2 regions of the Cytobacillus sp. IB215316 genome follow, and region 1 is predicted to be linked to the other one. Evidence: a T-box and tRNA genes for the amino acid it is inferred to sense, from the RefSeq annotation. Region 1 holds a T-box; the other holds one or more tRNA genes.

What was found. A T-box is a leader RNA that pairs with one kind of tRNA and senses whether it is charged. The one in region 1 lies ahead of alaS (alanine--tRNA ligase), so its partner is inferred to be a tRNA-Ala.
Region 2: it has a tRNA-Ala gene. The T-box ahead of alaS (alanine--tRNA ligase) is inferred to sense a tRNA for this amino acid. The anticodon was not compared.

The regions. Positions count from the first base shown of each region.
Region 1 covers NZ_JAXBMC010000001.1:352,325-356,436, forward strand. Annotated here, with positions in the region: gene SLH48_RS01565 (AI-2E family transporter) at 33-1,094, shown strand; T-box leader at 1,133-1,420, shown strand; gene alaS (alanine--tRNA ligase) at 1,684-4,112, shown strand, end outside.
Region 2 covers NZ_JAXBMC010000003.1:389,423-393,534, reverse strand. Annotated here, with positions in the region: gene SLH48_RS08945 (glycerol-3-phosphate acyltransferase) at 1-534, opposite strand, end outside; gene SLH48_RS08940 (MgtC/SapB family protein) at 851-1,528, shown strand; tRNA gene SLH48_RS08935 (tRNA-Ala) at 1,599-1,671, shown strand; gene SLH48_RS08930 (cytochrome D1 domain-containing protein) at 2,186-3,220, shown strand; gene SLH48_RS08925 (cytochrome D1 domain-containing protein) at 3,468-4,112, shown strand, end outside.

The sequences.
Region 1 (4,112 bases):
ACGATCAGAATTTAATTAGAGGTGGGGTATAGGTGAAGGACATTCGTTTAGTATGGATTTATCGCTTACTTCTCTTTTTATTAATGTTTGTATTGTTATACGTTTTTATGAAGCTTGCGCCGATTTGGAAACCAACGCTAAAGATGATTGCAATTGTAATTACCCCTTTTGTTATTGCCGCATTTATTACTTACTTACTTCATCCCATTATCGAGAAAATCCATCATCACGGAGTTCCGAGGTCTATTGCTATTTTACTTATATATACTTTGTTCTTTGGAGGAGTTGGTTTCGGCTTATATAAAGGAGTACCAATTATTATTGAACAGCTAAAGGATTTAAGTGAAAATGTACCAATATTTATCGAGACGTACCGAGATTGGATTGAGGAAATTCGTGATCAAACATCCCATTGGCCAAATGGATTTCACGATAGAATTGAGGAAGGGCTACAATCAATTGAGAAAGAGAGTGCATTACTAGTTACAAAGTTATTAAACAGTATGAAACGATTGCTGAACTATATTATTTTAATTGCTATCATTCCGTTTTTAGTTTTCTATATGCTTAAAGATTACCCAGATATAAATAAGGCAATATGGTACATAACACCAAAAAAATTTCGTACCCCCGGGAAAGAATTTTTAAAAGGGGTTGATGAATCACTTGGTAATTACATTAGAGGGCAACTATTTGTGTGCTTTGCGATCGGAATTATTGCAACAATTGGTTTTTGGTTAATCAAAATGAAATACCCTTTGCTACTAGGAAGCATCATAGGGGTTACGAATATTATTCCTTATTTTGGACCAATTATTGGTTTAATTCCAACCGTTATTATCGCAGCGACTATCTCAATGAAGATGGTTCTATTCGTATCCGGTTTAGTCCTTGTTTTACAATTTATTGAAGGTAATGTATTATCACCACTAATTGTAGGAAAAAGCCTGCATATGCACCCTATTGTTATAATGTTTGCACTGTTAGTTGGGGGAGAGATTGCTGGTGTATTAGGTTTAATAGTTGCTGTTCCTTTTTTAGCGATACTAAAAGTTACGATACTTCATGCCAAAACATATTTAATGAATCATTGACAAATAAGTTTTGCTTGTCTATAATTCGCATTATAATACGGAAAACGATGACGGATCGAGTATGTTATAGTCCACCTTATGTAATGATAAAATCAGAGAGGAATTTCCCTTTAGGCTGAAAGAAATTCTAGGTGAAGGATAACAGAAAGCTAATCTTGAGTGCAGATAAACCCTGCCGTTTTGCCACGTTACGGCTTATCATGAGTGATGAACAAACATATTTTTCTGTAAGGCGCTTGTCATTTACCAGAAATGGTGTGGAATTTACGCTTTTCGAAATTGTTCATAATCAGGGTGGTACCGCGAGTATAACTCTCGTCCCTGCTTTTGGGATGGGGGTTTTTTATATTTTTAAGGCTGTTTTCGCAATGTTTGTTGTTTTTCGAATTAGTAATAAACACGTACACCACTTTCGTTGGTGGCATCTTTTCTTCTTAAAAAGATGTGAAACGTATTAAACTCTTTTTATTTTCTAATTCGGTGACATTAACAACATAGCTTTCGGAAAGAGCCATTATTAAAGTGTGTTCAATTAGTGAAATATTTTTTTCAGTGCTTTATTGAACAATTTCTAAAAGGAGATATTAACATGAAGAAACTAAACTCTGCAGAAGTACGCCAAATGTTTTTAGATTTTTTTCAGGAAAAAGACCATGCAATAGAACCAAGTGCTTCATTAGTGCCACATGAAGACCCAACGCTGTTATGGATAAATAGTGGTGTTGCTACATTAAAGAAATATTTTGATGGCAGAGTTATTCCAGATAACCCTAGAATTTGTAATGCCCAAAAATCGATTCGAACAAATGATATCGAAAACGTTGGGCAAACAGCTCGTCATCATACTTTCTTTGAAATGTTGGGGAATTTTTCTATAGGAGATTATTTTAAAAATGAAGCAATTCATTGGGCATGGGAATTCTTAACAAGTGATAAGTGGATAGGGTTTGATCCAGAAAAGCTCTCTGTCACGATCCACCCAGAAGATGATGAAGCGTTTGAAATATGGAATAAGGAAGTTGGTGTTCCGAAAGAACGTATAATTCGATTAGAGGAGAATTTTTGGGATATTGGTGAAGGGCCAAGTGGACCAAATACAGAAATTTTTTATGATCGTGGTGAGCAATTTGGGAATGATCCCAATGACCCTGAATTATTTCCAGGTGGAGAAAATGAGCGCTATTTAGAAGTATGGAATTTAGTATTTTCACAGTTTAATCATAATCCTGATGGATCTTATACTCCTCTACCAAAGAAAAATATTGATACAGGTATGGGACTTGAACGCATGTGCTCAATTATCCAAGATGTCCCAACCAACTTTGATACGGATCTTTTTATGCCAATTATAGAAGCGACAGAGCATATCTCAAATGAAAAATACCGTCAAGACAGTTCAAAAGATGTTGCATTTAAAGTAATTGCTGACCATATTCGCACAGTTACTTTTGCTGTAAGTGATGGTGCACTTCCATCAAATGAAGGAAGAGGTTATGTATTGCGTCGTTTATTACGTCGAGCTGTGCGTTACGCAAAGAAAATTAATATCCAACGACCGTTTATGTTTGAGCTTGTACCAACCGTAGCAGAAATCATGGTTGATTTTTATCCAGAAGTAAAGGCGAAAACTGAATTTATTCAAAAAGTTGTGAAAAATGAAGAAGAACGTTTCCATGAAACGCTTAATGAAGGCTTAACGATTTTAGCTAGTGTAATTAAAAAAGAGAAAGAAAATGGCAGTGATACAATCTCTGGAACAGATGTGTTTCGTTTATATGATACATACGGTTTTCCAGTTGAGCTTACTGAGGAATATGCAGAAGATGAACATATGAAGGTTGATCATGCAGGATTTGAAAAAGAGATGGAGCTCCAAAGAGAACGAGCTCGTGCTGCTCGTCAAGATGTTGATTCAATGCAAGTGCAAGGCGGAGTGTTAGGTGACGTTAAGGTTGAAAGTAACTTTGTTGGTTATGAACAAACAAAGGCTGGAAGTAAAATTGAAATAATCGTTAAAGATGGTGACTTTGTTGAACGTATAGAACAAGGGCAAGAGGCACAAATTATCGTTGATAAAACACCTTTTTATGCTGAAAGCGGTGGGCAGATTGCTGACCAGGGATTATTTGAAAATAAAGATACTGTATTAAAAGTAAAAGATGTGCAAAAAGCTCCAAATGGACAAAATATTCATCATGTTATCGTTGAAAAAGGTACACTACAAAAAGGTCAAGCATTTGAAGCGAAAATAAATGAAGAAAAACGGTTAAATATTATTAAGAATCATACGGCTACTCACCTTCTCCACCAAGCGTTGAAAGATGTATTAGGAAAACATGTTAATCAAGCTGGTTCATTGGTAAATGCTGATCGTCTGCGATTTGACTTTTCACATTTTGGTCAAGTGACACAGGAAGAATTGGATCAAATAGAGTCTATCGTTAATGAACAAATTTGGAAAAGCATTGCAGTTCAAATTGACTATAAATCACTTGACGAAGCAAAAGAAATGGGTGCAATGGCACTTTTCGGTGAAAAATATGGAGAGGTTGTACGTGTTGTTCAAGTAGGTGACTACAGTTTAGAGCTATGTGGTGGTTGCCATGTACCGAATACCTCAGTCATCGGTTTATTCAAGGTTATTTCAGAATCAGGTATTGGTGCTGGAACAAGGCGTATAGAAGCCGTTACTGGTCAAGGGGCATATCAAGTAATTAATGAGCAAGTTCAGTTATTACATGAAGCTGCAAACAAATTAAAAGTAAATCCGAAGGATGTTACGAGCAGAATTGAATCTTTGACATCCGAATTACGTATGGTTCAGCGTGAAAATGAATCCTTATCGGCAAAGTTAGGAAATATCGAAGCAAGTAATTTAGTCAATGCAGTTAAAGATGTGAATGGAGTTTCGATTCTAACGAGTATAGTAGATGCAGCAGATATGAATAATTTACGCTCAATGGTTGATGAATTAAAACAAAATCTAGGCTCAGCCGTTGTTGTCTTAGGTGCTATTAA
Region 2 (4,112 bases), on a different contig from region 1:
TCTATGAGCAAAAATAATAATTAAAACAATAAATATTGCAATAACAACACTCAGTATTGAATAATTTAGAAATAACAATATTAGTGGCAACAAAGAAATTGCGGCTAAACCAGCAAGTGTAAAACTACGCATAACTAAATAACAAACGAAAAAGAATATTAACAACAATAAACAAATTAGCTCATCAAACACAATCAATCCACCTAATAATGTTGATATTCCCTTTCCACCCTTGAAACGAAGTGTGATAGGCCAAATATGACCTATTACAACAAGTAGTAGGCAAAGCAATTGAAATTCTAGTGAAAATGACAGCAGTTTTGCAATTCCAACAACAACTGCTCCTTTTAATGCATCACCACAGAACGTAAGAATAAAACCTTTTTTTCCAACAATACGTCCGGTGTTACGCGCACCAATATTTCCACTTCCATGATCTCGTATATCAACACCTGCGTAAAACTTGGTTACAAAAAGGCCTGTCATGATCGTACCAAGTAAATATGACACAAGACCAAAGATCAAAATATTCATCCAATGCCTCCTAAATAAAATCGTATATTTTATTAATTGGCTCTTTTCGTTAACATTGTTACTATTGTTATTAAATTAGAAATTGTTAAATAGTTTTGTTACTTGAGTCAGCCTTTTGAGTTAGAGTTGCTTCCATGCTTAAGTATTAATACGTTTAACAACAAGCGATGTAAAAAAAACTATTGAATGCTCAATCCCTTAAGTAATATCTAAATGATTAGAAAATTCTTATCATTACAAATACTGTACTTGTAAAATATTTTAACATACGAATGTATATTTCTCTTCTAAAATACTTATCTAAAGGTGATGCTTTATGATTGAAACTTCTCATTTGTTACAACTAGGCTTATCCGCCATTTTAGGCTTGATTATAGGTTTAGAGCGGGAATTGAAGAGGAAACCCGTTGGGTTAAAGACAAGTCTTGTTATATCTATTGTAAGTTGTTTATTAACGATTGTATCAATTGAGTCTGCTTACCAATTTCCGGACAGCAATCGCATCACAATGGATCCATTGCGCTTAGCTGCTCAAATCGTTTCAGGGATTGGCTTTTTAGGTGCTGGTGTTATATTACGGAGAGGAAATGACAGTATTTCAGGATTAACGACAGCTGCAATGATATGGGGAGCTGCTGGCATAGGTATCGCTGTAGGAGCAGGCTTTTATTGGGCAGCAATTGCAGGCGTTATCTTACTCATCATTAGTGTTGAAATCGTACCCATCTTAATTGGCTTACTAGGTCCAAAAAAACTACGTGAAAAAGAAATTCTACTTAAACTCATCGTTCAAGACAATACCCAAGTTTCAAACATACTTACTAGCCTTCAACAGGAAGAAATCACACTAAAGCATATTCGGATTAAAGATTCTGAAGAAACTAAGTTGATCCAAATGAAAATAACCGTCGATCAAAAACGCTATACAACAGATGTGTACTATACAGTTCAAAAAATCCCAGGTGTGAGCAGTATTGAAATAGAGAGCCTGTAACGTCACTTTACATTCTAAAAATATGGCTATTGATCTATGTTCAGAATTCATGCTATCATTTTCCATATAAGGGGCATTAGCTCAGCTGGGAGAGCGCTACACTGGCAGTGTAGAGGTCAGCGGTTCGAGCCCGCTATGCTCCATTATACGATAAAACTTACAAAAATCCCGTCACATCAACATTGGCGGGATTTTGTATGTCCAATGACTTACCGCTAGCTTGGGGCAGAAAACAGCTCCTATTGTCCACGCTGCATAGTGCTAGCGAAAATAAGGCCCTTTTGTTGCGTAAGTAATACGTAGCAAATGGAGGAACAAATTATGACACATTCGGAGAATTAATCGTGGACTTTCATTATGAATCTGAAATTTAGCGAACAAATGATTAAGAATGCGGTTAAAAACGTAATTGAACATGGGAAAAAGGCCACAAGTGTGGTTTACTGAAGGAATTTTGGTATGAATTTTGCTACATTAGTTATTAATACAAACATCGGCAAGCCTTGGAACATAAATAATATGTAGCGAAGGAAAGCTTCGCCTTGCTGAACTAGTAATTTACCCCGTTTAATTATGAACGGGGCTTTTTCAATACTCACGATTAATATTTGAGCATATATTAAAACATACGAATTAGTAAAGGAGGTCGGTCGCTCGGTGGTTCTGGCTTATGTAACAAATATAGACGGTGGTAGTATCTCGGTTATTGATACGAAAACTCATAGCGTGATTGCTACAATGTCAGTCGGTATGAATCCTCAAGATGTTGCATTCACACCGGACGGTAAAATCGCTTATGTCACCAATAGTGGTGGTGTGACTGTATCCGTTATTGATACGAAAACTCATAGCGTTATCTCTTCTGTTCAAGTGGGTGCGAGGCCAGCTTTCGTTGAATTTACACCTGATGGTAAACTTGCTTATGTGACGGGACGTGGAGATACTGTAGTTTCGGTAATTGATGTAAAAACACACAGTGTGGTTGCTACTGTGGAGGTTGGTGATGGCCCATTTTATATTTCGTTTACTCCTGATGGAAAACTCGCCTATGTGACAAATCCGAGTACTGTATGCGTTATTGACGTGAAAACTCATTCCGTTATAGCAACTATAAATGTTGAAGGAACCCTGCAAGATACAAAACTTTCTCCCAATGGTAAACTCGCTTATGTAACTGGCTCTAATGGAAATGACCCTTCTACAGTTTCAGTTATCGATGTAAAGACGCATTCTGTTATTGCTTCTATTTCAGTTGGAATCATGTCGTTTAGAGTAGCATTTACACCAGATGGAAAGCTTGCTTACGTCACTAATATATTTGATAACACTGTGTCAGTCATCGATGTTAAAACGCATAGCGTAATTGCGACGATTCAGACAGGAGGCCTTGTATTTGATGTCTCTGTAACACCCGATGGAAAATTTGCTTATTTTTCAGTAATAAGTAATAACGTGACTAATGCTATCTGTGTTATTGATACGAAAACACACATAATTATTTCTAACATAGATACCGACGTTTTATCCGGTACTGGTCTTTTTATCAATTTCACTCCCGATGGAAAATTAGCATATCTCCCGAATAATAATAACCCGGGCACTGTAACAGCCATTGACGTTAAAACGCACTCTATCATCGCCTCCATTCCAGCTGGTACTAATCCATTTAATTTGGCCTTCACACCGAATTAGCCCCACTCAATGCGAACGGGGCTGTTTTCGGAGGGAGTCCGAAAAGGCTTATCAACCAGTAAGTCAGTATATCCTGTCTATCTAACTCTTATTCACAGCCCATACAAACATCACTACCACATGCGACCAAGTACACGCCTCAACGTACCGTTTGCCTTTTGAAATTCCTAATCCTACTCCCAGTCCAGGCTAACTCTTGATCTATATTCATGAATGAGGATTGCACATTTGTAAGGAGGTAAGTATGATGGTTTTGGCTTATGTAGTAAACAACGATGACATTGGTAACTCAGGTTCTGTGTCTGTTATTGATATTAAAAAACACTCCACAATCGCCACAATCCCTTTTAGTAATATTCCAACTAATATTAACATCACTCCGAACGGAAAACTCGCTTATGTTTTAATTACAGATATAACTAATGCAGTTAGTTTAGTATCCGCCATTGATATAAAAACACATTCCATAATCGCTACTATGCAAATTGGTAGTACTGCTGGTTTCTTCTCACAAAACGTTGATATATCTTTCACACCTGATGGAAAACTCGCCTATGCGACTATTAGTGGGACAAATATCGTATCAGCTATAGATACCAAAACACACTCAGTTATTGCAACTGTGCCCGTAAATATACGTCCAGAAGCTTTTGCCTTTACACCTAATGGGAAATTAGCTTATGTAGTGAATAATGCTAATATAGGTAGTGTATCGGTCATCGACACGAAGACACATTCAGTGATTGCGAATGTAGCCGTTGGAGCTAGACCGATTGGTGCAGCAATAACACCTGACGGAAAGCTCGTTTATGTTATAAACTTTTCATCTAACAACGTATCTGTTATTGATGCGAAAACGCAAACTCATATAACTACGCTACGCGTCGGAATA